Streptomyces hawaiiensis: one gene and its partners. The protein of the gene in region 1 interacts with the protein of each later gene in a pairwise test. Links are inferred from orthologs where the notes say so. Each region holds a gene or a part of one and is shown on either strand. Other genes may lie near its edges. The genes, in order: ndk, CEB94_RS17115 and CEB94_RS06865.

Region 1 (9,453 bases):
ATCAAGCAGGGTGCGACGGTCATCATGGCGCAGCAGCCGGTCGACGCGGCGCAGGTGCTGCTGAAGAAGGCCGTCGAGGTGGACGCGACCGTGGCCCGCGAAGGGCTGGAGTTCGGTGTCGTCGAGCGGCAGGTGGCCGTCGGCGGGCAGTTGATGACGCTGCGCGGGCTGGGCGGCGAGTACCGCGAGGTGTACCTGCCGCTGCACGGCGCGCACCAGGCGCACAACGCGGCCGTCGCGCTCGCCGCCGTCGAGGCGTTCTTCGGCGTCGGCGCGCAGCGGGCCGACGCGCTGGACCTGGACACGGTCCGCAAGGCCTTCGCCGCCGTGGCTTCGCCGGGCCGGCTGGAGGTCGTGCGCCGGTCGCCGACGGTCGTGCTGGACGCCGCCCACAACCCGGCGGGTGCCCGGGCGGCGGCCGAGGCGGTCGGGGAGGCGTTCCAGTTCAGCCGCCTCATCGGCGTGGTCGGCGCGAGCGGCGACAAGAACGTACGGGGGCTGCTGGAGGCCTTCGAGCCGGTGTTCGCCGAGGTCGTGGTCACGCAGAACTCCAGCCACCGCGCGATGGACGCCGACGAGCTCGCCGGTATCGCCGTGGAGGTGTTCGGCGAGGAGCGCGTCCAGGTCGAGCCGCGGCTGCCCGACGCGCTGGAAGCCGCCATCACGCTGGCCGAGGAGGAAGGCGAGTTCGCGGGTGGCGGTGTGCTCGTCACCGGTTCCGTCATCACCGTCGGCGAGGCCCGACTGCTCCTGGGGAGGGGCTGAGTCCCGTGCGCATGCTCTGTTCTTCGACGCTGATCGGCGAGTTCTTCGTCATCGGATTCGCCGGTCTGGTCGCCATGAAGGACCCCGACCTGTCCATGGCGACCGTGTGGACGGTCAGCGGCATCGCGATGTTCCTGTGCCTGGTGCTGTGCGGCCTGGTGACGCGTCCGGGCGGGGTCGCCCTCGGCTGGGCGCTGCAGATCGCGCTCATCGCGTCGGGTTTCATCGTCCCGACCATGTACTTCCTGGGTGCGATCTTCGCGGCCCTGTGGTGGGCGTCGGTGCACTACGGCCGGAAGGTGGACGAGGCCAAGGCGAGATTCGCGGCCCAGGCGAGCTCCTCCACACCTGACGCTGCGTAACAAGCGCCCCGACACGCCGGGTAATCTCGTCCCACCGCAAAACCTTTACGTACGCACAAGGAGCCCGTCGTGAGCCAGCGCACCCTCGTCCTCCTCAAGCCCGACGCCGTCCGTCGTGGTCTGACCGGCGAGATCATCAGCCGCATCGAGCGCAAGGCGGGCTGGACGATCACCGCGCTGGAGTTGCGCACGCTGGACCAGGACACGCTGGAGCAGCACTACGGCGAGCACAAGGGCAAGCCCTTCTACGAGCCGCTGGTGGAGTTCATGGCTTCCGGGCCGGTCGTTGCGATGATCGTCGAGGGTGAGCGGGTCATCGAGGGCGTGCGCGCACTCGCCGGCCCGACCGACCCGATCGCCGCGGCGCCCGGCTCCATCCGCGGCGACTTCGGTGTGATCGTCCGGGAGAACCTGATCCACGCCTCCGACTCCGAGGAGTCCGCCGAGCGCGAGGTGAAGATTTTCTTCCCCGGCCGGGCGTAGCGTCCGCACCCCACCAGCACATACGGCAGGCCCGGGGGCCCAGGCCCCCGGACTTTGCGGCATATGCGTGGCGATCGAGGGAACGATGGTCCCCGAACGCCCGTCTCCAGAAGCGAATGCGGACGGCATCTGCTGACAATGGCGGAGACCCTCCCGCAGTGTTCGCGAAGGCGCGTCTACGATGGAAGCCTTCACGTCACAGCACCCACCTTTGCCTACCTGATAAGCCCTCAAAAGCTAGTGGGAAGGCCAGACGAATCCTGATGGGGAACTCAATGTCGTTCATCGGCCGTGACATGGCTGTCGACCTCGGGACCGCCAACACGCTGGTGTACGTCAGGGGTCGCGGGATCGTACTCAATGAGCCGTCCGTCGTGGCGATCAACACCAACACCGGTGGCATCCTCGCGGTCGGTGCCGAAGCGAAGAAGATGATCGGGCGCACGCCCGGCAACATCGTTGCCGTTCGTCCGCTGAAGGACGGCGTGATCGCCGACTTCGAGATCACCGAGCGGATGCTCCGCTACTTCATCCTGAAGATCCACAAGCGGCGGTATCTGGCTCGTCCGCGGGTCGTCGTCTGTGTGCCCTCGGGCATCACGGGCGTCGAGCGCCGCGCCGTCATCGAGGCGTCGTCCCAGGCCGGCGCCCGTCAGGTGCACATCATCGAGGAGCCCATGGCCGCGGCCATCGGCTCCGGCCTGCCGGTCCACGAGGCCACGGGCAACATGGTGGTCGACATCGGCGGCGGCACCACGGAGGTCGCGGTCATCTCCCTCGGCGGCATCGTCACCGCCCAGTCCATCCGTGTCGCGGGCGACGAACTGGACAACGCGATCATCCAGCACATCAAGAAGGAGTACTCCCTCCTCCTGGGTGAGCGCACGGCCGAGCAGATCAAGATCACGATCGGTTCGGCGTACGACCTCGACTCCGACGAGCACACCGAAATCCGCGGCCGGGACCTGGTCTCCGGGCTGCCGAAGACCGTGGTCATCTCCGCCGCCGAAGTCCGCAAGGCGATCGAGGAGCCGGTCAACGCGATCGTCGACGCCGTCAAGACGACCCTCGACAAGTGTCCGCCGGAGCTGTCCGGCGACATCATGGACCGAGGAATCGTTCTGACCGGCGGCGGAGCGCTGCTGCGGGGCCTCGACGAGCGGCTGCGCCGGGAGACCGGCATGCCGATCCACATCGCCGAGGACCCCCTCGACAGTGTGGCGCTCGGGTCCGGAAAGTGCGTCGAGGAGTTCGAGGCGCTCCAGCAGGTGCTGGACGCCCAACCGCGCAGATGACATAACTCTTCGATTCCGCCGTACGGGACGATCTCCTCTCGTACGGCGGATCGTTGATACAGCTGCATAAGCTCCCACATAGCAGCCCCTCGGGTTTCCCTGGGGCTTCCCGAATTCCTATGAGGAAGGGCACGGCCGCCGCACGTGAGGGACACACGAGAGAGCCGGCTGCTCCTGGTGCTGCTGATCGCCGTCGCGTTCGCGCTGATCACGGTGGACATCCGCGGCGGGGAGGACTCGCCCGTCGACGGTGCCCGGCAGGCCGCGGCAACCGTCTTCGGCCCGATCGAGAGCGGGGTTTCGGCCGCGGTCGACCCGGTCGGCAACGCGGTCTCCGCCATCCGCGACTCCGGGGAGCGGCACGACCGGCTCGCCGTGCTGGAAGAGGAGAACGCGGCCCTGAAGGCGCGGCTCGGCAGCGACGACCGCAGCCGCAGCCGCCTCAAGCAGCTCGACAAGATGCTGAAGATCGCCGGCCAGGGCCAGTACGGCATCAAGGGTGCCGAGGTCATCGCCATCGGAGCCGCGCAGGGCTTCTCCTGGACCATCACCATCGACGTCGGCGCCAAGGACGGCATCACACGCGACATGACCGTCCTGAACGGGGACGGGCTCGTCGGCCGCGTCACCACCGTCGGCCCCAACACCGCCACGGTCCTGCTGGCCAGCGACCCCGACTTCACGGTCGGCACCCGCATGGAGTCCGGCGACGAGCTCGGCTTCGCCTCCGGACAGGGCGACCGCCCGCTGCGCGTGGAACTCCTCAACGGCAAGGCGGAGGTGAAGAAGGGCGACCGCCTGGTCACCTTCGGCTCCCAGGCCGACCGGCCGTTCGTACCCGGCGTGCCCGTCGGCGTGGTCTCCCGCGTGGACCCCTCCGGCGGCGGCCTGACCCGCACGCTCTACGTCACGCCGTACACCGCCTTCACCAAGCTCGACATCGTCGGTGTCGTCGTCGAGGCGCCGAAGAAGGACCCGCGTGACACGGTGCTCCCGCCCAAGCCCAAGCCCACCCCGAGGCCGACGGTGACGGTGACCGTGACGCCGTCCGCCGAGGCCCCCGTGGACGGCCAGAACCAGCAAGAGCAGTAGGAGCTGTCACCCCATGCGCGTCAACCGGATCCTGCTCTCCTCCGCCCTGGTCGTCGTCGCCCTGGTGATCCAGGTGAGCGTCCTCGCCCGCCTCCACCTGCCGGGCGCCGTGCCCGACCTGCTGCTGCTCACCGTGCTCGGCCTCGCGCTGGTGTACGGGCACGTGGGCGGCGCCCTCGTCGGTTTCGGCGCGGGTCTGCTCGCCGACCTGGCCCCGCCCGCCGACCACGCCGCGGGGCGCTACGCCCTCGTGCTGTGCGTCATCGGCTACCTCGCGGGCCTGGTGAAACCAGAGACGGGCCAGCTGAAGTCCGCGACCGGCCCCATGGCCGTCGTGGTCGCCGCCGCGGTCGGCTCCACCCTGATGTACGCCGGGGTCGGCGCCCTCGTCGGGGACACCGCCGCCCGCCATGTGGGCCTCGGCAGTCTGCTGTTCACGGCCGCCCTGTACGACCTGCTGCTCGCCCCGTTCGTCGTGCCGGGGATCATGGCCCTGGCCCGGCGTGCCGAGAACGACCCGCTCGCCGAGTCGACCTCGGCCGCGGCCAGGGCCACGGACATCTCCTCCGGCTGGCTCTCCGGCGGCACCGGACTGAAGATCGGCAGCCAGCGCAACGGGCTGCGGGTGAAGGCGGCCCGGGCGCGGATGGCACGTGCCGGACGCATCAAGGGGGTCAAGCGGCTGTGAACGCGGGGAAGTTCACCCGAACGGGTCGGTCCCGTAGGAACGCCGGCTCGTGGGCCGGTCGTTCATCACTCGTATCCGCACATGCGTACCCGGACGCACCTGCGGACCCGCACATCCGTACGCGCACCGAGAGGGGGAGGCAGCCGCAGTGACCAACATCCCCGAGACCGGCAGGAACTCACGGGTCCAGATCCGGCTCGTCGTCATCCAGGTCCTCGTCCTGTCCCTCCTGCTCACCCTCGGCGGACGCCTCTGGTACCTCCAGATCCGCGAGGGCGCCGCATACGCCAAGGAAGCGTCGGGGAACCACGTCCAGCAGGTCGTCCAGCCCGCCGTCCGCGGCTCGATCCTGGACGCCCGCGGCGTGGCCCTCGCGGACAACGAGACACGGCTGGTGGTCTCCGCCTCCCGCACCGACCTGCTGAAGATGAAGGACGACGGCAAGGAAGTCCTCGCCAAGCTCGCCAAAGTCCTGGGCATGACGACCAAGGAAGTCCAGGAGAAGGTCCGGCTGTGCGACGCCAAGACGCCGCAGCCCTGCTGGAACGGCTCGCCGTACCAGCCCATCCCCATCACCGACGAGGCCACCGCCAAGCAGGCCCTCCAGATCCGCGAGCGCGCCGAGGACTTCCCCGGCATCACCGCCGAGCCGGAGGCCGTGCGCCGCTACCCGAGCCCCGGCAAGGCCAACACCGCCCAGGTCCTCGGCTACCTCTCACCGGTCACCGACGAGGAGATCAAGAAGGCGCAGAACACCAACTCGCCGTATCTGCGCTCCGACCAGGTCGGCCGCTCCGGCCTGGAGCGCCAGTACGACAAGGCGCTGCGCGGCAAGGCCGGCGTCACCCGCTACGAGGTCGACAACCTCGGCCGGGTCATCGGGCAGGCCGAGGCCGACCCGGCCCACCCCGGCGACAACCTCGTCACCAGCATCGACTCCCGCGTCCAGCGGATCGCCGAGTACCAGCTGCACGAGGCGATGAAGGAAGCCCGCAAGCAGCACGACCGGAACACCGGCACCAACTACAAGGCCGACTCCGGCGCCGTCGTGGTGATGGAGGCCAGGACCGGCCGCGTCGTCGCCATGGCCTCGAACCCCACGTACGACCCGAACGCCTGGGTGGGCGGCATCTCCGCCAAGGACTACGCGCGGCTCACCGGCAAGAGCTCCAACTACCCGCTGCTCAACCGCGCCATCCAGGGCCAGTCGGCACCCGGCTCCATCTTCAAGGTCGTCCCGACGGCCGCCGCGGTCAACGCGGGCTACTCCTTCAACGGCCCGTACCAGTGCTCCAGCTCGTACTCGATCGGCGGTCAGGTCTTCAAGAACTTCGAGTCCAAGGGATACGGCCCCATCAGCCTCGGCCGCGCCCTGGAGGTCTCCTGCGACACGGTCTTCTACCGGCTCTCCCACGAGGAGTGGAAGCGCGACGGCGGCACCAAGCCGAAGAAGAACCCGGGCGACTGGTTCTACAAGACCGCCCACCAGTTCGGCCTCGGCAAGGAAACCGGCATCGACCTGCCCAACGAGGTCACCGGCCGCGTCCCCGACCGCCAGTGGAAACTGGACTACTGGAAGGCCAACAAGGACGCCTGGTGCCGCACCGGCAAGCGCAACGGCAGCTACGCCGAGAAGATCGCCTACGAGAACTGCCTCGAAGGCAACCGCATGCGCGCCGGTGACTCCGTCAACTACTCCATCGGCCAGGGCGACACGCTCGTCACGCCCATCCAGATGGCCACCATCTACGGGGCCATCTCCAACGGCGGCACCCTCTACAACCCCTCCGTCGGCAAGGCCGTCATCAGCGCCGACGGCAAGACCGTCACGCCGATCAAGCCCGAGTCGCACGGCAAGCTGCCGATGACGCAGAAGACGCGCGACGAAATAGACGAAGCCCTCGCGGGAGTCGCCACCCGCGGTACGGCCGCCTGGAGGTTCGGCGGCTGGCCGCAGGACAAGATCCCGATGCACGCCAAGACGGGCACGGCGGAGGTCTACGGCAAGCAGACGACCTCCTGGTTCGCCACGTACACCAAGGACTACTCGATCGTCATGACGATCTCCCAGGGCGGTACGGGCTCCGGCGCCTCGGGCCCCGCCGTCCGCAACATCTACAACGCGCTGTACGGCGTCTCCGAGGACGGCGACATCAACCCCAAGAAGGCCCTGCTGCCGACCCCGCAGAAGGCCCTGCCGAAGGTCAAGACGGACGGCACCATCGCCTCCCCGAAGGTCTCCAAAGACCCCGCCAAGGACCAGAAGGCCGACAAGAAGGACCCGAACGCCCCGGCCGACCCGCTCCAGCCGGCGACGGCGCCCCCGCCGACACCCGAGAACCGTGACACCCGAAGGCGACGCCGCCGGGGAAGCCGGAGGTTGCCAGCATGACCGGCGGTGTGAACAGCTTCCAGGTCTCCGGCTACGGGCCCGAGCGCTCCGGCTGGACGCGGCTGCTGGCCCGTGACTCGGTGGCGCGGCGGCTCGACTGGCCCATCCTGCTGTCGGCGCTGGCCCTGTCGCTGCTCGGCACGCTCCTCGTCTACTCGGCGACCCGCAACCGCACGGAGCTCAACCAGGGCGACCCGTACTACTTCCTCGTCCGGCACCTGCTGAACACCGGCATCGGCCTCGCCCTGATGGCCGCCACCATCTGGCTCGGCCACCGCACCCTGCGCACGGCCGTGCCCGTCCTCTACGGCTTCTCGCTGCTGCTGATCCTGCTGGTGCTGACCCCCCTCGGCTCCACCATCAACGGCGCCCACTCCTGGATCAAGCTGCCCGGCGGCTTCTCGCTCCAGCCCTCGGAGTTCGTCAAGGTCACGATCATCCTGGGCATGGCGATGCTGCTGGCGGCCCGGGTCGACGCCGGCGACAAGCAGTACCCCGACCACCGCACGGTCGTGCAGGCGCTGGGGCTTGCCGCCGTGCCCATGCTGATCGTGATGCTGATGCCCGACCTCGGGTCGGTCATGGTGATGGTCATCATCGTGCTCGGCGTGCTGCTGGCCTCCGGGGCGTCCAACCGATGGGTGTTCGGCCTGCTCGGCGCGGGCACCCTCGGCGCGGTCACCGTCTGGCAGCTCGGGGTGCTCGACGACTACCAGATCGCCCGCTTCGCCGCCTTCGCCAACCCCGCACTCGACCCGGCCGGCGTCGGCTACAACACCAACCAGGCCCGTATCGCCATCGGTTCGGGCGGCCTGACCGGCTCCGGCCTCTTCCACGGCTCGCAGACCACCGGCCAGTTCGTGCCCGAACAGCAGACGGACTTCGTCTTCACCGTGGCGGGGGAGGAACTGGGCTTCCTCGGCGGCGGCCTGATCATCGTGCTGCTCGGCATCCTCCTGTGGCGGGCCTGCCGCATCGCCCGGGAGACCCCGGACCTGTACGGCACGATCGTGGCCGCGGGCATCGTCGCCTGGTTCGCCTTCCAGACCTTCGAGAACGTCGGCATGACACTCGGCATCATGCCGGTCACCGGCCTGCCGCTGCCCTTCGTGTCATACGGTGGATCATCGATGTTCGCCGTGTGGATAGCGGTGGGGTTGCTGCAGTCGATCCGGGTGCAGCGGCCGATGTCGGCATGACACCGCGCGGGGTGGCCCTCTGCCGCCCCGCGCCCCGGCCGACTAGATTCGGTTCATGGCGGACAGCAAGCGCGAGATCGAGCGGAAGTACGAGTCGGCGGACAGCGGACTCCCCGACCTGACCGGAGTCGCCGGGGTCGCGGCCGTGGTCGACAAGGGCGTGGCCCACCTCGACGCCACCTACCACGACACCGGCGACGAACGCCTCGCCGCGTCGTCCGTCACCCTGCGCCGCCGCACAGGCGGTTCCGACGCGGGCTGGCACCTGAAGTTCCCGATCGCTCCGCACGTCCGCGACGAGATCCACGCCCCCCTCTCCGACACCCTCCCCGACGACCTGGCCGCGCTGGTCCGCTCCCGGGTCCGCGACAGCGAGCTGCTACCGATGGTCCGGTTGCGCTCCGACCGCGACGTACGCCACCTGCTCGACGCCGACGGCCGGCTGCTCGCCGAGGTGAGCGTGGACACGGTGCACGCCGAACGGCTCACGGGCCGCGGCGGTCAGGCGCAGTGGACCGAGGTGGAGGTGGAGCTGGCCGACGGGGGAGACCCGGCCCTGCTCGACAAGGTGGAGAAGCGGCTGCGCAAAGCGGGCGTACGGCCCTCGGCGTCGTCGTCGAAGCTGGCCCGCGCCCTCGAGGAGACGGCCCCGAAGAAGCGGCGCGCCTCCGCACCCGCCCGGGAACCGGTGACCGCCGGCGACCATGTGCTCGCCTACGTGCGCACCCAGCGGGACGCGATCGTCGAGCTCGACCCCGCCGTCCGCCGGGACGTCGAGGACTCCGTGCACAGCATGCGCGTGGCCACCCGCCGGCTGCGCAGCACCTTCAAGTCGTTCGGCAAGATCCTCGACCGGACCGTCACCGACCCCATCGGCGAGGAGCTGAAGTGGCTCGCCGGCGAGCTGGGCCTGGACCGGGACCGCGAGGTGCTGACCGACCGGCTGACCGCGGCCGTCGACGAGGCACCCGACGGCCTGGTCCGCGGCCCGCTCGCGGAGCGCCTGCGCTCGTGGTCCAGCGCCGAGCACAGCGGGGCCCGCGGCCGCCTCCTCGGCGTCCTGGACTCCCGCCGCTACCTGACCCTGCTCGACACCGTGGACGCGCTGATCGCCGACCCGCCGCTGCTGAAGGCCGCCGGCAAGGAGCCCCACCAGCCGATCGCCAAGGCCGTGCGG
Region 2 (9,476 bases), 740 kb from region 1 along the record:
GACCGCCATACGGCCGCGCCAGCTCTGCGTCAGGCAGAGTTGGTTCGATCTGGGTAACGCCTTCATCGTACAGGGATCAAGGGGTGCGTGCCTGTGAAAGTGAGCACCATGGGCCTGCCCGCCCTACAAATCAGAAACGGCGCAAAACGCCCTCAACGGCTTGCCCCGTCCGTCCCCAGCCAGCCGGCCAGCTTGCCGCCGTGCCCCACGGCCCGCAGCCGGCGCTCGGTCGCGTCCCGGACGGGGTCCGTGGCGACCACGAGGAGCTCGTCTCCCCGCTGCAATATCGTCGTCGGCAGCGGAACGAAGGATTCGCCTCCGCGCACGATGAGCGTCACGGCCGCGCCGTGCGGCAGCCGCAGTTCGGCCACCTCCACGCCGTGCATCTTCGATCCGTCGGGGATCGCCACGGACAGCAGATGCCCGCGCAGCCGCTCCAGCGGTGCCGACTCGATGCCGAGGTCGGCGGCCTCCGAACCGTCGCCGAGGCGCAGCTTGCGGCCGAGCCAGGGCAGCGTCGGGCCCTGGACCAGGGTGTAGACGACGACCAGCACGAAGACGATGTTGAAGATCCGGCGGCTGGCGTCGACGCCCTCCACCATGGGGATGGTGGCCAGGATGATGGGCACGGCCCCGCGCAGCCCCGCCCAGGACATCAGTGTCTGTTCCTGCCACGGCACCCGGAACGGCGACAGGCAGAGCACCACGCTCAGCGGTCGCGCCACCATGGTCAGCACCAGCCCGATGACCAGCGCGGGCACGATGTCGTCACCCAGCTCGTGCGGGGTGACCAGCAGGCCGAGCAGGACGAACATGCCGATCTGGGCCATCCAGCCGAGCCCGTCGGCGAAGCCGCGCGTGGCCGGCCAGTGCGGCAGCCGCGCGTTGCCCATCACCATCGCGGCGAGGTACACCGCGAGGAAGCCGCTCCCGTGGGCCAGCGCGCCGCCGGCGTACGCCACCACCGCGATCGCCATGACCGCGATCGGGTAGAGGCCGGACGCGGGCAGTGCCACGTGCCTGAGACCCAGGGAGCCCAGCCAGCCCACCGCGAGCCCGATGGCCGCGCCGATGGCCAGCTCCAGCACGATCACGCCCAGCAGCACGTACCAGTGCTCGACCGGCCCGGCCGTGGACAGGGACACCACGAGGATGACCACCGGGGCGTCGTTGAAGCCGGACTCCGCCTCCAGCGTGCCCGTCACGCGCGCGGGGAGGGGGATCTTGCGCAGCACGGAGAACACGGCCGCCGCGTCGGTCGAGGAGACGACCGCCCCGATGATGAGCGCCTGCCGCCATTCGAGGCCGATCAGGTAGTGCGCGGCCGACGCCGTCACCCCGACGCTCACCGCGACACCGGCCAGCGACAGCGCCGTGGCGGCCGGCAGGACCGGCTTGATCTCCTTCCACTTCGTGCCCAGACCGCCCTCGGCCAGGATCACGACCAGGGCCGCGTACCCGATGACCTGGGTCAGTTCGGCGTTGTCGAAGTGGATGTCGCCCACGCCGTCCTGGCCCATGGCGACGCCGATCCCCAGGTACACGAGCAGGCTGGGGAGCCCGCTGCGCGAGGAGATCCGTACCGCTGCGACGGCGACGAGCAGGACGAGCGAGCAGACGAGCAGGAGCTGGTTGAGGTGGTGAACAGTCAGCGGCCGAGTCCTTCCCTGGCCCGCACGCACGCGCGCGTGGGCTCACGTACATCGCACATGAAGCTGTGGCGCACCGCGCCAACTACTTCGTTACCTTACCTAACTCTTGACGATTTCTTGACGCTTCCAGGGGCAGGATCGAACGTCAGTCCGTGCCGGTTCCCGACTCCGCGTCAAGGGGCGCAAGACCCTGCGCCTATCGTTGCTCCAGCGCTCAGTTAAAAGCACAGCCGAACCTGCCGCTCGCGTTAGGACAGCAAGGACAGCGATGCCCCCCAACACCACCGCCTCCACGGGTCAGCAGCCCGGCAAGTCCGGCAGGAGAAAGGGGCGCAAAGCCCGCCTTTTCGTGCTCGTCCTGGTGCTGGCCCTCATCGGGGGCGTGGCCTACGGGTCGTACTGGTCCGTCAGTACCGTCCGGGCCTCGTTCCCGCAGACCAAGGGCTCCCTCACCCTGAAGGGCCTCTCGGGCCCCGTCGAGGTCAAACGCGACAATTACGGCATCCCTCAGATCTACGCCTCCTCCGACGCGGACCTGTTCATGGCGCAGGGCTACGTCCAGGCGCAGGACCGGTTCTACGAGATGGACGTCCGCCGCCACATGGCCTCCGGCCGGCTGTCGGAGATGTTCGGCAAGAGCCAGGTCGACAACGACGAATTCCTGCGCACCCTCGGCTGGGACCGGGTCGCCAAACAGGAGTACGACACCAAGCTGTCGGCCACCACGAAGAAGTACCTCCAGGCCTACGCCAAGGGAGTCAACTCCTACCTCCAGGGCAAGGACGGCAAGGACATCTCCCTGGAGTACGCGGCGCTGGGCTTCACCAACGACTACAAGCCGCAGCAGTGGACCCCCGTCGACTCGGTCTCCTGGCTGAAGGCGATGGCCTGGGACCTGCGCGGCAACATACAGGACGAGATCGACCGCGCCCTGCTCACCAGCCGCCTCGGCCCGAAGCAGATCGCCGACCTGTACCCGGAGTACCCGTACAGCCGGAACAAGGCGATCGTCCAGGAGGGCCAGTACAGCGAATTGACGGGGGCGTTCGAGCAGGGCGGCACGAACGGCACGTCGGGTGCGAACGGTACATCCGGGACGAATGGAACCGGCGGTACCTCCACCGGCACCGCGGGCACGGCGTCCGGCGGCTCCGGCACCTCGGGCACCGCCTCCGGCACGAGCGGCACCGCCTCCGGCTCGTCCGGCACGAGCGGCACCGCCTCGGGCACAGCGGGCCTGGACAGCCAGCTCGGCGGCCTGACCCAGGTCCTGGACGACCTCCCGCCGGCCGTCGGCGTCAACGGCGACGGCATCGGCTCCAACTCCTGGGTCGTCGGCGGGAAGCACACCATCAGCGGCAAGCCGCTGCTGGCCAACGACCCGCACCTGTCGCCCTCCCTGCCGTCCGTCTGGTACCAGATGGGCCTGCACTGCCGCAGCGTCTCCAGCACCTGCCAGTACGACGTCAGCGGCTACACCTTCGCCGGCATGCCGGGCGTGATAATCGGTCACAACCAGAACATCGCCTGGGGCATGACCAACTCCGGCGCCGACGTCACGGACCTCTACCTGGAGAAGATCACCGGCGACGGCTACCTGTACGACGGCAAGATCAAGCCCTTCAAGACCCGCGAGGAGACCATCAAGGTCGCCGGGGGCGAGCCCAAGAAGATCGTCGTACGGCAGACCGAGGACGGGATGCCCCTGCTGTCCGACCGCGACGAGGAGCTCGTGAAGGTCGGCAAGAAGGCCACCGTCGACACCGCCGCACCCGACAGAGGCGACGGCTACGGCGTCGCGCTGCGCTGGACCGCCCTGCAGCCCGGCACCACCATGGACGCCGTCTTCGCCATGGACAAGGCGAAGAACTGGACCGACTTCCGCAAGGCCGCCGCGCAGTTCGAGGTGCCCTCGCAGAACCTGATCTACGCCGACACCGAGAACAACATCGGCTACACGCTGCCGGGGAGGATCCCCCTGCGCGAGGAGAGCGACGACGGCTCCATCCCGGCGCCCGGCTGGGACCCGAAGTACCGCTGGAGCGGCTACATCCCGCAGGACGCGCTGCCCTACGAGTACAACCCGGACCGCGGCTACATCGTCACCGCCAACCAGGCCGTGATCGACCCGGACAAGTACCCGTACACGCTCACCACGGACTGGGGCTACGGCGCGCGCAGCCAGCGGATCACCGACCTGATCCAGTCGAAGATCAAGGACGGCGGCAAGATCTCCACGGACGACATGCGCCAGATGCAGCTGGACAACAGCAGCGAGATCGCCCGGCTGCTGGTGCCCACGCTGCTGAAGATCGACCCGGAGAACAAGGACGTCCGCGAGGCGCAGAAGCTCCTGGAGGGCTGGGACTACACCCAGGACGCCGACTCCGCGGCGGCGGCCTACTTCAACGCGGTCTGGCGCAACATCCTCAAGCTCGCCTTCGGCAACAAGCTGCCCAAGGAGCTGCGCCCCAAGGGCCAGTGCCTGTGGGTCGAGCCGGTCAACACCACCGGCCCCGCCGACGAGGCCGAGAAGGTCCGCGAGTGCGGCCAGCGCGACCCCGACCAGGCGCAGCCGGACGGCGGCGACCGGTGGTTCGAGGTGGTCCGCAAGCTCATGAACCAGCCGGACAGCGACTGGTGGAAGACGCCCAAGGTGGGCAACATCCGCCCGGGCGCCGTCAATCGCGACCAGCTGTTCAAGCGGGCCATGATCGACGCCCGCTGGGAGCTGACCGCCAAGCTCGGCAAGGACATCGACTCCTGGAGCTGGGGCCGGCTGCACCGCCTGTTCCTGAAGAACCAGACCCTCGGCACATCGGGCCCCGGTTTCATCCAGTACGCCCTCAACCGCGGCCCCTGGAAGCTCGGCGGCGGCGAGGCCACGGTCAACGCGACCGGCTGGAACGCCGCCGGCGGCTACGGGGTGGTGTGGGTGCCGTCCATGCGGATGGTGGTGAACCTCGGCGACCTCGACAAGTCGAAGTGGATCAACCTCACCGGCGCCTCCGGGCACGCCTACAGCGCCCACTACGTCGACCAGACCGACAAGTGGGCCGACGGCGAACTGCTGCCGTGGTCCTTCTCGGACCAGGCGGTCGAGAAGAGCACGGCCGACAAGCTGGTGCTCAAACCGTGAGCCACTGACGTCAGTGGCAAAAGCGGCCCTCCACGCGTGCGTGGAGGGCCGCTTCGCGTCAGGGCTCCTGGCGGAACCGCCGTACGCCCGACGGTGTCACCACCGCGTGTACCGGCCGGTCGTGCGGCTCCTCGGGGACGCGTTCGACGACCTCGGAGTCGTACAGCAGCACCACCAGGGCGGGATGGGCCCCGGCCCGGTCCAGCCGTGCCAGGACCCGGTCGTACGAGCCGCCGCCGCGCCCGAGCCGCATCCCGCGCGCGTCGACCGCGAGCCCGGGCAGCAGCACGGCGTCGGCGGTGGTCACGGCGTCCGGCCCGAGGCGCTCGCCCGCGGGTTCGAAGAGGGCCATCCTGCCTCCGTGTTGCACACGCGCCAGGGAGCCCTCGCCCGCGTACGCGCCCCAGTCCAGGTCGTTGTCGGGCAGCAGGACCGGCAGCAGCACGCGCACGCCCTGGGCGCGCAGCGCGTCCAGGAGCGCGAGCGTCCCGGGTTCGCTCCCCACGGAGACATACGCCGCGACCGTCCCGGCCCTCGCCAACTCGGGCAGCTCCAGCGCCCGCCCGGCCAGCGCGGCCGACGTTTCCCGCAGGTCATCCGCCGTCAACCTGTTCCTCACCGCGAGGATCTCGCGCCGCAAACTCCGCTTGTCAGGCTCGCCCGGACGTGCGATAGGCCTCAATGGTTGCTCCCGTACCGTCGCAATACGCTCATATGAGCGCCTATGAACCGGAGCCGCAGATTCCATGCAAAGGCACCGGATAGGGTGGCGGACATGACTCAGCACCCTCGGATCAGCAAGGCTGTCATTCCCGCAGCAGGCCTCGGCACCCGGTTCCTGCCGGCCACCAAAGCCACTCCCAAGGAGATGCTGCCGGTTGTGGACAAGCCCGCGATCCAGTACGTGGTCGAGGAGGCGGTCGCCGCGGGTCTCGACGACGTCCTCATGGTGACGGGCCGCAACAAGCGCCCCCTCGAGGACCACTTCGACCGTAACTACGAGCTCGAATCGGCACTTCAGAAGAAGGGCGACGCCGGCCGTCTCGCCAAGGTGCAGGAGTCCAGCGACCTCGCGACCATGCACTACGTCCGCCAGGGCGACCCCAAGGGCCTCGGCCACGCCGTCCTGTGTGCCGCCCCGCACGTGGGCGACGAGCCCTTCGCCGTCCTCCTCGGCGACGACCTGATCGACCCCCGCGACCCGCTGCTGCAGCGCATGGTCGAGGTCCAGGAGCAGCGCGGCGGCAGCGTCATCGCGCTCATGGAGGTCGCCCCGGAGCAGATCCACCTCTACGGCTGCGCCGCCGTGGAGACCACCGAGGACAGCGACGTCGTCCAGGTCAGCGGCCTCGTCGAGAAGCCCGACCCGGCCGACGCCCCGTCCAACTACGCGGTCATCGGCCGCTACGTCCTCGACCCGCACATCTTCGGCATACTGCGCCGGACCGAGCCGGGCCGCGGCGGCGAGATCCAGCTCACCGACGCCCTCCAGCAGCTCGCCGAGGACGAGAAGATCGGCGGCCCCGTGCACGGCGTCGTCTTCAAGGGCCGCCGCTATGACACCGGCGACCGCGGTGACTACCTGCGTGCCATTGTCCGACTCGCATGCGAACGTGAAGACCTGGGCCCGGACTTCCGGACCTGGCTTCGCAGTTACGTAGCCGAGGAGATGTAGCACGTTGAGCAGCGCCGCGCCCCACGTCACCGGCCAGGACCACGCCGGCCCCGACCACCTGTGGTCGGTGGACGAGCACCTGGAGGACATCCTCGCCACGGTCCGGCCCCTGGAACCCATCGAGCTGCAGCTGCTCGACGCCCAGGGCTGCGTCCTCGTCGAGGACATCACGGTGCCGGTGTCCCTGCCGCCCTTCGACAACAGCTCGATGGACGGATACGCGGTACGGGTCGCGGACATCGCGGGCGCGAGCGAGGAGTTCCCGGCGGCCCTGGAGGTCGTCGGGGACGTCGCCGCGGGCCAGTCCGAACTGCTCCACGTGGGCCCCGGCCAGGCCGCCCGCATCATGACCGGCGCCCCGCTGCCGCCCGGCGCCGAGACGGTCGTGCCCGTCGAGTGGACCGACGGCGGGCTCGGCGAGGGCCCGGCGCGCGGGATGCGCGCCCGCAGCCTCGGCCCCGAGGGCGCCACGGGGCAGGTGCAGGTGTACCGCCCGGCAGAGGCCCGCGCGCACGTGCGCGCGAAGGGCAGCGACGTGAAGGCCGGCGACCGCGCCCTGGAGGCCGGCACCATCCTCGGCCCGCCCCAGATCTCCCTGCTCGCCGCGATCGGCCGCGGCACCGTCCGCGTACGCCCGCGCCCGCGCGTGGTGGTGCTCTCCACCGGCAGCGAACTCGTCCAGCCCGACACGGAACTGGGCCCCGGTCAGATCTACGACTCCAACAGCTTCGCCCTCACCGCGGCCGCCCGCGACGCCGGCGCCATCGCCTACCGCGTGGGCGCCGTCGCCGACGACGCCGAGACCCTGCGCTCCACCATCGAGGACCAGCTGGTCCGCGCCGACCTGATGGTCACCACGGGCGGTGTGAGTGTCGGCGCGTACGACGTGGTCAAGGAGGCGCTGTCCCACGTCGGCGACGAGGACGAGGCCGGCAGCGGCATCGACTTCCGCAAGCTCGCCATGCAGCCCGGCAAGCCCCAGGGCTTCGGCTCCATCGGCCCCGACCACACGCCGCTGCTGGCCCTGCCCGGCAACCCGGTGTCGTCGTACGTCTCCTTCGAACTGTTCGTCCGTCCCGCGATCCGCGCCCTCATGGGCCTGCGGGACGTCCACCGCCCGACGGCCCGGGCGACGCTGGCCGCCGACAAGGCACTGACCTCCCCGAAGGGCCGCCGGCAGTTCCTGCGCGGCACGTACGCCGACGGCAAGGTCACCCCGGTCGGCGGGGCCGGGTCCCACCTGGTCGCCGCCCTCGCCCACGCGGACGCCCTGATCACCGTCCCCGAGGACACCGTCTCCGTCGAGCCCGGCACCGAGGTCGAGGTGGTCCTGCTCGGCTGAGAGCCGCTGGTTGGGGGTACCGTGTCGCGCACAGCAGGCCCGTGCGCCGCACCGCGACGGGCCCGGACCGGGAGCGCCACACAGCATGAGCACGCAGGACCCACCCCCGCACGACGGCCCTACGCAGGACCGGCTGACGCACATCGACGAGGCGGGCGCCGCCCGCATGGTCGACGTGTCGCAGAAGGACGTGACCGCGCGCACCGCCCGCGCCAGCGGACGCGTTCTCGTCTCGCCCCGCGTGATCGAGCTCCTGCGCGGCGAGGGTGTCCCCAAGGGCGACGCCCTCGCGACCGCGCGGATCGCCGGGATCATGGGCGCCAAACGCACCCCCGACCTGATCCCGCTCTGTCACCCGTTGTCGGTGTCCGGTGTGAAACTGGACCTGTCGGTCGCGGACGACGCCGTGGAGATCCTGGCCACCGTGAAGACGACGGACCGCACGGGTGTCGAGATGGAGGCCCTCACCGCGGTCTCCGTCGCCGCGCTCACCGTGATCGACATGGTCAAGGCGGTCGACAAGGGAGCGGTCATCACGGACGTACGGGTGGAGGAGAAGACAGGCGGCAAGTCGGGCGACTGGAGCAGGGCATGACCTACCGCGCGCTCGTCGTCACGGCCTCGAACCGGGCTGCCGCCGGGATCTACGAGGACAAGGGCGGCCCGCTGATCTCGGACGGCCTCAAGCGCTTCGGCTTCGAGGTCGACGGCCCCCAGGTCGTCCCCGACGGCGACCCCGTCGAGGCCGCCCTGCGCGCCGGTGTCGACGCCGGCTACGACGTCATCGTCACCACCGGCGGCACCGGCATCTCGCCCACCGACCGCACCCCCGAGGCGACCCGCCGCGTGATCGACCACGAGGTGCCGGGCATCGCCGAGGCCGTCCGGGCGTTCGGCCGGGAGAAGGTGCCGACCGCGGCGCTCTCCAGGGGCCTGGCCGGAGTGGCCGCAGGCACGCTGATCGTCAATCTGCCCGGCTCCAGCGGCGGCGTGAAGGACGGCCTCGCCGTCCTGGAACCGCTGCTCGTCCACGCAGTCGAGCAGCTCCGGGGCGGCGACCACCCCAGACCCGGCAGTGGGGGTGCGAGCTGAACAGCCCATCCTGGCCCGTGGAGCTGGTGGACGGAGACCTCGTCCTCAGGCCGATAAAGCTGCGCGACCAGCGGGCATGGCGCGAGGTCAACCGGCGCAACCGCGACTGGCTGCGCCCCTGGGAGGCGACGATTCCGCCGCCCTCGCCCGGCGGGCCGATGACGCACCGCCCGACCTTCCGCCAGATGGTCCGCCACCTGAGGGCGGAGGCGAACGCGGGCCGGATGCTGCCCTTCGTCATCGAGTACCAGGGGCGGCTGGTGGGGCAGTTGACGGTCGCCGGGATCACCTGGGGCTCGATGTGCTCGGGCCACGTCGGCTACTGGGTGGACGAGGCCGTGGCCGGCCGCGGTGTGATGCCGACGGCGGTGGCGCTCGTCACGGACCACTGTTTCCGCACCGTCGGGCTGCACCGCATCGAGGTCTGCATTCGCCCCGAGAACGGGCCCAGCCGCCGGGTCGTGGAGAAACTCGGATTCCGCGAGGAGGGTCTGCGGCCGCGTTATCTCCACATCGACGGGGCCTGGCGCGACCATCTCGTCTTCGCGCTCACGGCGGAAGAGGTGCCGGACGGGT
Region 3 (9,474 bases), 1.5 Mb from region 1 along the record:
GCCGATGACACCGGTGCGACGGCGCATGGAGCGCCTCCCTTCGGCCACGGGTGGCTCGCGCTCCGACGCTAGGTGCCGAGGGACGCGGCGGCGCGCGGCCGTAGGCCGATCGGGTGTCCCGGAGGGTGCTGTCGGGCAGGGTGGGCCCGGGTGATGGATCACATGCCGCCCTGGGCCGTTGACACCGCGTGCCAGGGCTTCTAGCGTCACACCCACTGAAGGTACTAAGCGGTCGCTCACCTGAGGAGTAGCAGTCATGTCCACCACTGAGCAGCGGGTTGCCGTCGTGACCGGTGCCGCGCGCGGCATCGGTGCCGCCACCGCCGTACGACTGGCCGCCGAGGGCCGCGCGGTCGCCGTGCTCGACCTCGACGAGGCGGCCTGCAAGGACACCGTCGAGAAGATCACCGCCGCGGGCGGCAAGGCCCTCGCGGTCGGGTGCGACGTCTCGGACGAGGCACAGGTCGAGGCGGCCGTCGCCCGGATCGCCGAGGAGCTCGGCGCGCCGACGATCCTGGTCAACAACGCGGGCGTGCTGCGCGACAACCTGCTGTTCAAGATGAGCGTCTCCGACTGGGACACCGTCATGAACGTGCACCTGCGCGGCGCCTTCCTGATGTCCAAGGCCTGCCAGAAGCACATGGTGGACGCGGGCTTCGGCCGGATCGTCAACCTGTCGTCGTCCTCGGCGCTGGGCAACCGCGGTCAGGTGAACTACTCGGCCGCCAAGGCGGGCCTGCAGGGCTTCACCAAGACCCTCGCCAAGGAGCTCGGCAAGTTCGGCGTCACCGCCAACTCCGTCGCCCCCGGCTTCATCGCCACCGAGATGACCAAGGCCACCGCCGACCGCGTCGGCATGGGCTTCGAGGACTTCAAGGCCGCCGCCGCCACCCAGATCCCGGTGGCCCGGGTCGGCGAGCCGGAGGACATCGCCAACGCCATCGCCTTCTTCACCGGCGAGGCGGCCGGGTTCGTCTCCGGCCAGGTGCTGTACGTGGCCGGCGGACCGCTCGACTAAGGGACGAAGAACATGACTTCCGTGGAACTCTCCGGCAAGGCCGCCCTCGTCACGGGCGCCAGCCGCGGCATCGGCTACGGCGTCGCCGAGGCCCTGGTCGCGCGCGGCGACCGCGTGTGCATCACCGGCCGCAACGAGGACGCCCTCAAGGAGGCCGTCGAGCGGCTCGGCGCCGACCGCGCGGTCTACGTGGCCGGCAAGGCGCACGACGAGGCCCACCAGGCCGTCGCCGTCGAGCGCACGATGGAGGCCTTCGGCCGCGTCGACTACCTGGTCAACAACGCGGGCACCAACCCGGTGTTCGGGCCGATCGCCGACCTCGACCTGAACGTCGCCCGCAAGGTCTTCGAGACCAATGTCGTCTCGGCGCTCGGTTTCGCCCAGCGGACCTGGCACGCCTGGCAGAAGGACAACGGCGGCGCGATCGTCAACATCGCCTCCGTCGCGGGCCTCTCGCCCTCGCCCTTCATCGGCGCGTACGGCGTCAGCAAGGCCGCGATGATCAACCTGACCGTGCAGCTCGCGCACGAGTTCGCGCCCAGGGTCCGGGTCAACGCGATCGCCCCGGCCGTGGTGAAGACCAAGTTCGCCCAGGCCCTGTACGAGGGCCGCGAGGAGGAGGCCGCCGCGGCCTACCCGCTGGGCCGGCTCGGCGTGCCCTCCGACATCGGAGGCGCGGCCGCGTTCCTCACCTCCGAGCAGTCCGACTGGGTCACCGGCCAGACGCTCGTCGTGGACGGCGGCATCTTCCTCAACGCCGGAACCGGCTGACCAGGGCCGCGCACACGGATCGACACGGGCGCCCGTTGACACGAACGGCGCCCGTGTCGGCGTAAAGACACCGCAAAGAGCGATGACAACGTCGTCAAAGGTTTATCGATCAAGAGGTCATGTACCGGGGAGGGTCAGCGGGCGCGGCACTGCGGTATGGTCTGCCGACCCTTGGTATGGCAGATCGAGGAGCGTGCGCGTGTTCAACCGGAACCGATGCCTGCGGCGGGTGGCGGCCATCGCGTCCATATCGGCCCTGCTCGCCGGATGCGGCGTGCTGTCGTCCGACACCCCGGAGGACGAAGGACCGATCGTCGTGGGCACCACCAGTTCGCCCAGCACGCTCGACCCTGCCGCTTCGTGGGACAGCTCCTGGGAGCTGTTCCGCAACATCTACCAAACGCTCCTGAGCTATCCGACGGGCGCGAGCGAGCCCCAGCCGGACGCCGCCGAGAGTTGCGGCTTCAGCGACTCCTCGAACCAGGTCTACCGCTGCGAGCTGCGCGAGGGCCTGAAGTTCTCCAACGGCGACGCGCTCGACGCCCAGGCCGTGAAGTACTCGTTCGACCGGATCCGCAAGATCAACGTCAACGGCGGCCCCGCCGGTCTGCTGGGCAGCCTCGAGCGGGTCCAGGCGCCCGGCGACCGTGAGGTGATCTTCCACCTCAACAAGCCCGACGCGACCTTCCCGTTCGTGCTCGCCACCCCCGCCATGTCGATCGTGTCCCCGAAGGCCTACCCCGAGGACAGCCTGCGCAAGGGCGGCGACGTGGTCGGCTCCGGCCCGTACACCCTCGACTCGTACGCCGACGGCAAGGAGGCCGTCCTCGTCCGCAACGACGACTACAAGGGCTACGCGGAGCGCCGGAACGACGCGGTGACCGTCCGCTACTTCCAGGACTCCGGCGCCATGGTGAAGGCCCTGCGGGACAAGGAGATCGACGTGACCTACCGCGGTCTGGCCGCCGGAGACGTCGTCGACCTCCAGAGCAAGTCCTCCAAGGACGAGGAGATCCAGCTCGTCGAGGGCACGGGCACCGACATCAACTACCTGGTGTTCAACCCGAAGGACTCCTGGGCGAACAAGAAGGCCGTGCGCCAGGCCATCGCGCAGGTCGTCGACCGGGCGGCGATCGCCCACAAGGTCTACAAGGACACGGTCGACCCGCTGTACTCCATGGTCCCCAAGGGCCTCACGGGCCACACCACGGGCTTCTTCGACGACTACGGCGACCCCGACGTCGCCAAGGCCCGCAAGATCCTCACCGAGGCGGGCATCAACCAGCGCGTCCCGCTCACCTTCTGGTACACGAGCGACCGCTACGGCTCCGAGACCGCCGGGGAGTTCAAGGAGCTGGAGCGCCAGCTCGAGGCGTCCGGCCTGTTCACGATCAGCCTGAAGAGCCGCCCCTGGAAGACGTATGTCGAGGGCTACCAGAAGGGCGAGTACCCGGTGTTCGGGCGCGGCTGGTTCCCCGACTTCCCGGACGCCGAGAACTTCATCGCGCCGTTCGTCGGCGACCAGAACGCCCTCGGTACGCCCTACCCGGCCCCCGAGATCACCGGTGATCTGCTGCCCCGCTCGCGCCGGGAGAGCGACCGCGCGAACGTGGAGAAGGAGTTCGAGGCGGCCCAGCGGATCCTCGTGGACGACGCGCGGCTGCTGCCGCTGTGGCAGGGCCGGCAGTACGTGGCGGCCAGCCGGGACGTCTCGGGCGCCGAGCGGGCCATGGACCCGTCGACGATCATGATGTTGTGGGAGCTGCACCGCAAGACCGCCTGGTAGGGGAGCGGGCAGCGGGCTTCCCGGGCGCGTTGTCAGTGGTCGCCTGTAGGTTCTGTGGCCTGCAAGTGACCGCACATCGTGAGGACGTTGACGTGACCGACATCGCCATGCTGCCCGAGTCCTGGCGCGGGGTTCTGGGCGACGAACTGCAGCAGCCCTGGTTCAAGGAGCTGACGGAGTTCGTCGAGGAGGAGCGGGCGAAGGGTCCCGTCCATCCGCCCCGCGAGGAGGTCTTCGCGGCGCTGGACGCCACGCCGTTCGAGAGGGTCAAGGTCCTGATCCTCGGTCAGGACCCGTACCACGGCGAGGGACAGGGGCACGGACTGTGCTTCTCGGTCCGGCCGGGCGTGCGGATCCCGCCGTCCCTGCGCAACATCTACAAGGAGATGCACGAGGAGCTGGGCACGCCGATCCCGGACAACGGCTACCTCATGCCGTGGGCCGAGCAGGGCGTGCTGCTGCTCAACGCGGTGCTCACGGTCCGCGGCGGCGAGGCCAACTCGCACAAGGGCCGGGGCTGGGAGAAGTTCACCGACGCCGTGATCCGGGCGGTGGCCGAGCGCCCCGACCCGGCGGTCTTCGTGCTGTGGGGCAACTACGCGCAGAAGAAGCTCCCGCTGATCGACGAGTCCCGGCATGTCGTGGTCAAGGGCGCGCATCCCTCGCCCCTGTCGGCCAAGAAGTTCTTCGGCTCCCGCCCCTTCACCCGGATCAACGAGGCGGTGGCGGCGCAGGAGCACACGCCGATCGACTGGACGATCCCGAACCTGGGCTGACGCCGGCCGTACGGCCGTGCCGTGACAGGTCCGGCGGTGTCCGGAGCCGCCTGAGCCGGATCGCCCCCGCCTGCGGTTAGCGTCGGCGGGAACAGCAGGCGAGTGCGCGGAGGGCGTCGTGGCGGAGCGACAGGAGCAGGCGGCGCCGGACGCCGTGCTGACGCGGATCGGGCAGGTCGTCATGCTGCACCACGCGGGGGACCGGGAGGAGGCCCGGCGCCGGTTTCTCGGCCTGTGGGCGGAGATCGGCGAGCACGGCGACCCGCTGCACCGCTGCACCCTCGCCCACTACCTGGCCGACACCCAGGACGACCCGGCGGACGAACTCGCCTGGGACCTGCGCGCGTTGACGGCGGCAGAGGAGGCCAGGCAGGAGGCCCTCGCGGTGACCGCGGTGATCGCGATCTCCCCCTCGCTGCACCTGAACCTGGCGGACGACTACTTCGGACTCGGTCGCCGCGACGCCGCCCGCACGCACCTGCGGTGGGCCCGGGAAGCCGCCGCCGCCCTCACCGGCGACCGATACGGCGAGGGCGTGTGGGCGGCCATCGCACGGCTGGAGTGCCGGCTGGGCGAGGGCGGCTCGGGGACGTGGACGCCGCCACGGCAGCGGCCCTGACGCGACGGGTCAACGCCGGTACGTGTCGCGGCAGATCGTCGCCTCCGGGCTGTCCGCCCGCCATCCCCCGTAGCGCCTGCCCAGCGCGCACACGTCCGCGTCGCCGTTCGGGACGCTCTTCTCGACTTCCTGCCGTACCGACTCCGACACGTAGGGGAGGTCGGTTCGCGACCGCTGAGGGCCGCGCCGAGCGGGCTCGGGGCGTTCCGGACGGGCGGGGCGGGGGCGGGCGTCGCGGTGGCCGGGCTGCGGCGCCCCGTGATCCGGCGGGGCCGCAGGGGGTGCGGCCGGACGGGACGCCGATGCGGCCGGCTCCGGGCGGTGGGACGCCTCTTCGATGAGCTGCAGAGCCTCACGGGCCGGCGCCTGCACGATCCGGGTCTCCGCCTCACCCTCCGGCTCCGGCGCCGACGGCCTGGATGGTGCCGTCGGGGGCCCCGGTGCGGGGGGATGCGGGACCGTCGTACAGCCGGAGAGGGCCGAGACCGCCACGGTCAGCAGGAGCGTCGCTGTGGTCGTCGTTCGATGCACCCGCGCAACTCTGGTGTGTCCGGCCCTCGGTGGGGCCTCGGACCTGGCGCAGGATGCCCCGCACGGGTGATCTCGCGCCCCGTACGGAGGGCGCCGGTGTGGCGGGGGTGACGTCAGTCGCCGGTCGCGCCGTCGATGCGCTCGCGGATCAGGTCGGCGTGGCCGTTGTGCCGCGCGTACTCCTCGATCATGTGCGTGTAGATCCAGCGCAGGTTGAAGCGCTCGCCGGTGCGCCGGTGTTTGCCCTCGGAGATGTCGTCGAGGCCGAAGCGGGCCGCGTTGCGCCGGGCGGTCTCGATCTCGGACTGCCAGGTGGCGAACGCCTCCTCCCACGTGTCGGACTCGGAGAGATGGAACTCGCCGTCCGGATCCTCCTCGGTGTAGTAGACCGGGCCTGCGTCCTCGGCCGCGAGTACCTTGCGGAACCAGCCCCGCTCCACCTCCGCCATGTGCCGCACCAGTCCCATCAGGCTCAGCTCGGACGGCTCCACCGCGGCGGTGCGGAGCTGGGCGTCGGTCAGGCCCTCGCACTTCCAGGCGAGGGTCCGGCGGTGGTAGTCCAGCCAGCCCTCCAGCATGGTGCGCTCGTCGGCGGTGGTGGCGGGCTCATGGCGTTCGTTCGTCATGGACGCATCCTTTCCGAGCCGCCCTCGCCGCACCACAAGATTTTCAGCCCCCGATCATCCCCTCCAGCAGTTCCCGCAGCCCGGCCCGCACCTCCTCCAGGCTCGGCACCTCGGCACCGAACGACCCCGCCACGCAGCTGAACATCAGCCCGTCCGCCCAGGCGATCAGCGACAGGGTGTGCCGGGCCGGGTCCGTCGAGCCCATCCCGGTGACCAGGACGGCGAGCTGGTCCCGGAAGCGGGCGCCGGTGGCGTCGAAGTAGGCCCGCAGCTCGGGGCGGCGCGTCGCCTCCAGGGCCAGTTCGTAGCGGGCGAGCGTGAGGGCGCGGTTGCCCGTCAGGGCCCGGTGGGTCGCCAGGGCCAGCGCGTCCGCCAGGGGGCCGGCCCCGGCCCGGGGGTCCGGCATCTCGTGCAGCCCCAGCACCCGCGCCTCCCGGTCGGCCAGGCGCCGCACCGCGAGTTCCAGCAGGGCCTGCCGGGTCCGCGCGAGGTTGGAGGTGGAGCCCTGGGGGAGCCCGGCCGCCTCGTCGACGGCCCGGTGCGTGAGGCCGCGCATCCCGCGCTCGGCGAGCAGGGCCAGTGCGGTGTCGGCGACGAGGTCGGAGCGGGCGGGGCCGGCGGTGCGTACGGGCATGAGGCTCACGCTACCCGTCCGACTACACCTGTAGTAACGTCGGCGGTGTCACTACAGGTGTAGTCAGACTACTGGAGGAGCTATGACACAGCCGAGGCGGGCCGTCGTGATCGGCGGCGGTATCGGGGGCCTGACGGCGGCGGTCGCCCTGCACCGGCGCGGCCTGCACGTCACCGTGCTGGAGCGCGCCCGCTCACTGGAACCGGTCGGCGCGGCGATCTCCCTCGCTCCCAACTCCCTGCGCGCACTGGACGTCATCGGCCTCGGCGACGAGATCCGCGGCCTCGCCGCCTGGTCGGGGGACGGGGGCCTGCGCACCCCGAGCGGGCGGTGGCTCTCCCGCTCCTCCGCCGAGGCCGCCGCCGAGCGCTTCGGCGGCCCGCTCGTGCTGCTGCACCGCGCCACCCTCATCGAGCGTCTCGCCGCCCTGCTCCCGGCGGACGCCGTCCGCACGGACGCCGCCGCGGCCCTCGCCGACAGCGGCGGCCCCGGCCGGGCGGCCCGCGTCACGACCACGGACGGCGACCTCGAAGCCGACCTGGTGGTCGGTGCGGACGGCGTCCGGTCCGCCGTGCGCGGGGCGCTCTTCCCCCGCCACCCGGGGGCCGTCTACTCCGGCTTCACCACCTGGCGGGTCGTGATCCCCCTCCCCGGAGCCCGGTTCGCCTCGCACGAGAGCTGGGGCCGGGGCCGCATCTGGGGCACCCACCCGCTGAAGGACGGCCGCGTCTACGCCTACGCCGCCGCCCTGACCCCCGCCGGCGGCCGGGCGCCCGACGACGAGAAGTCCGAGCTGCTGCGCCGCTTCGGCGACTGGCACGACCCGATCCCCGCCGTGCTCGCCGCCACCCGCCCCGAGGACGTCCTGCGCCACGACGTCCACCACATCGCCGAGCCCCTGCCCGCCTACCACCGCGGCCGCATCGCCCTGCTCGGCGACGCCGCGCACGCCATGCCCCCGAGCCTGGGCCAGGGCGGCAACCAGGCCATCGAGGACGCGATCGTGCTCGCCCACCACTGCGACGACCTCGCCGCCTACACCGCCGCCCGGCTGCCGCGTACCACCGCCATCGCGCGCCAGGCCGTGAAGACGGCCCGACTCAGCCTCATCCGCAGCCGGGCCGGGACCGCCCTGCGCGACACGGCCATGGCCGCACTGTCGAAGGCCGGGCCCGCCCTGTTCCTGCGCAGCTTCGACGGCATCGCGACCTGGGCGCCCCCGCAGCGGCCGTATGCTTCCGAGCACACCCCGGCAGGCAACCGTTAGAGGAGACCGCCCCGTGAAGGTCGGCTGCATCGGACTCGGCGACATCGCGCAGAAGGCCTACCTTCCGGTCCTCGCCTTCCAGCCCGGGGTCGAACTGCACCTGCAGACCCGTACCCCCGCCACGCTCGACCGGGTCGCCGAGGGCCTGCACATCCCGGCGGAGCGACGGCACACCACCCTCGACTCCTTGCTCGCGGCAGACCTCGACGCGGCCTTCGTGCACGCGCCCACGGTCGTGCACCCGGAGATCGTGACGCGGCTGCTGGAGGCGGGCGTACCGACGTACGTCGACAAGCCGCTCGCCTACGCGCTCGACGATTCCGCGCGGCTGGTGGCGCTGGCCGAGGAGCGGGACGTGAGCCTCGCCGTCGGCTTCAACCGGCGTTATGCCCCCGGCTACACGCAGTGCGCGGACCATCCGCGCGAGCTGATCCTGATGCAGAAGAACCGCATCGGGCTGCCGGAGGACCCCCGTTCGATGATCCTCGACGACTTCATCCACGTCGTCGACACCCTCCGCTTCCTGGTGCCCGGCGAGATCGACGACGTGACCGTGCGCGCCCGCGTGCGGGACGGGCTGCTGCACCACCTGGTGCTCCAGCTCGCCGGGGACGGCTTCACCGCGCTCGGGGTGATGAACCGGCTCAGCGGTTCCGCCGAGGAGATCCTGGAGGTCTCCGGGCAGGACACCAAACGGCAGGTCGTCAACCTCGCCGAGGTCGTCGACCACAAGGGCCAGCCGACCGTGCGGCGGCGCGGGGACTGGGTGCCGGTGGCCCGGCAGCGCGGGATCGAGCAGGCGGTGCTCGCGTTCCTCGACGCGGTCCGGGCGGGCAAGGTGCTCAGCGCCCGGGACGCGCTGGAGACCCATGACCTGTGCGAGCGGGTGGTACGCGCGGTTCAGGATCGGACCGCCTGAGCCACAGGGTCCGCGCGCCCTCGCCGGCGGCCCACAGGGCGAGGATCAGCATCGCCGCGTGCACCGTCCAGTCGCCGTAGCGGACGTAGGGCGTAGTGCCGTGGGCGAGGGGAATCTCGTAGATCCGCGCGGCGGAGGCGTCCGTACCGAGCCACGATCCGATGCGCTGTCCGCTGGGGCCGTAGACGGCGGAGACGCCCGTCAGCGTCGAGTGCACCATGGGGCGGCCGGTCTCGGCGGCCCGCAGCGCGGCGAGCGACGCGTGCTGCTCGGGCGCCCAGCTGTGCTGGAACGTGGACGTCGACGACTGGCCGATCAGCACGTCGACGCCCTCCCGGGTGAGGTGGCGGGTCATGTCGGGGAAGGCGGTCTCGAAGCACACCAGCGGGCCGACCCGCAGATCGTCCCCGATGTTCATCACGATCGGCTGCGAGCCGCGCCTGCGGTCCTCGCCCGCGGCCTTGCCGACGGAGGTGACCCAGCCGAGCAGGGAGCGGGCCGGGATGTACTCGCCGAAGGGCACGAGC

Evidence for each region.
Region 2: the proteins of ndk (region 1) and CEB94_RS17115 interact in binary tests that used the Escherichia coli proteins (3 or more experiments, as listed by UniProt). The link is inferred for Streptomyces hawaiiensis from one-to-one orthologs.
Region 3: the proteins of ndk (region 1) and CEB94_RS06865 interact in binary tests that used the Escherichia coli proteins (3 or more experiments, as listed by UniProt). The link is inferred for Streptomyces hawaiiensis from one-to-one orthologs.

What each region holds. Positions count from the first base shown.
Region 1 is NZ_CP021978.1:3,011,555-3,021,007, reverse strand. Bases 1-2,903 are described here. They hold ndk (nucleoside-diphosphate kinase), read left to right. Parts: upstream 1-1,196; coding sequence 1,197-1,610; downstream 1,611-2,903. Other genes in these bases: CEB94_RS13905 (rod shape-determining protein), read left to right, coding at 1,886-2,903; CEB94_RS13915 (DUF4233 domain-containing protein), read left to right, coding at 771-1,127; folC (bifunctional tetrahydrofolate synthase/dihydrofolate synthase), read left to right, coding at 1-765. Outside these bases: more of CEB94_RS13905, read left to right, coding at 2,904-2,905; rod shape-determining protein MreC, read left to right, coding at 3,050-3,997; rod shape-determining protein MreD, read left to right, coding at 4,011-4,685; mrdA (penicillin-binding protein 2), read left to right, coding at 4,834-7,077; rod shape-determining protein RodA, read left to right, coding at 7,074-8,276; CEB94_RS13880 (CYTH and CHAD domain-containing protein), read left to right, coding at 8,332-9,453. UniProt on the Escherichia coli protein: Major role in the synthesis of nucleoside triphosphates other than ATP. The ATP gamma phosphate is transferred to the NDP beta phosphate via a ping-pong mechanism, using a phosphorylated active-site intermediate.
Region 2 is NZ_CP021978.1:3,750,864-3,760,339, reverse strand. What follows is about bases 3,625-6,550. They hold CEB94_RS17115 (5-formyltetrahydrofolate cyclo-ligase), read right to left. Parts: upstream 5,399-6,550; coding sequence 4,850-5,398; downstream 3,625-4,849. Other genes in these bases: glp (molybdotransferase-like divisome protein Glp), read left to right, coding at 6,471-6,550; galU (UTP--glucose-1-phosphate uridylyltransferase GalU), read left to right, coding at 5,567-6,466; CEB94_RS17120 (penicillin acylase family protein), read left to right, coding at 3,625-4,791. In the rest of the region: CEB94_RS17125 (potassium/proton antiporter), read right to left, coding at 153-1,682; more of CEB94_RS17120, read left to right, coding at 1,921-3,624; more of glp, read left to right, coding at 6,551-7,808; cyclic pyranopterin monophosphate synthase MoaC, read left to right, coding at 7,894-8,403; CEB94_RS17095 (MogA/MoaB family molybdenum cofactor biosynthesis protein), read left to right, coding at 8,400-8,900; CEB94_RS17090 (GNAT family N-acetyltransferase), read left to right, coding at 8,924-9,476. UniProt on the Escherichia coli protein: Involved in the removal of 5-formyltetrahydrofolate.
Region 3 is NZ_CP021978.1:1,479,272-1,488,745, reverse strand. Bases 2,586-5,509 are described here. They hold CEB94_RS06865 (uracil-DNA glycosylase), read left to right. Parts: upstream 2,586-3,667; coding sequence 3,668-4,351; downstream 4,352-5,509. Other genes in these bases: CEB94_RS06855 (hypothetical protein), read right to left, coding at 4,980-5,501; CEB94_RS06860 (tetratricopeptide repeat protein), read left to right, coding at 4,470-4,970; CEB94_RS06870 (ABC transporter substrate-binding protein), read left to right, coding at 2,586-3,575. Also shown: CEB94_RS06885 (excalibur calcium-binding protein), read right to left, coding at 1-27; 3-oxoacyl-ACP reductase FabG, read left to right, coding at 257-1,018; CEB94_RS06875 (SDR family oxidoreductase), read left to right, coding at 1,031-1,789; more of CEB94_RS06870, read left to right, coding at 1,989-2,585; CEB94_RS06850 (DinB family protein), read right to left, coding at 5,615-6,127; CEB94_RS06845 (TetR/AcrR family transcriptional regulator), read right to left, coding at 6,171-6,761; CEB94_RS06840 (FAD-dependent monooxygenase), read left to right, coding at 6,844-8,028; CEB94_RS06835 (Gfo/Idh/MocA family protein), read left to right, coding at 8,042-8,947; lnt (apolipoprotein N-acyltransferase), read right to left, coding at 8,871-9,474. UniProt on the Escherichia coli protein: Excises uracil residues from the DNA which can arise as a result of misincorporation of dUMP residues by DNA polymerase or due to deamination of cytosine.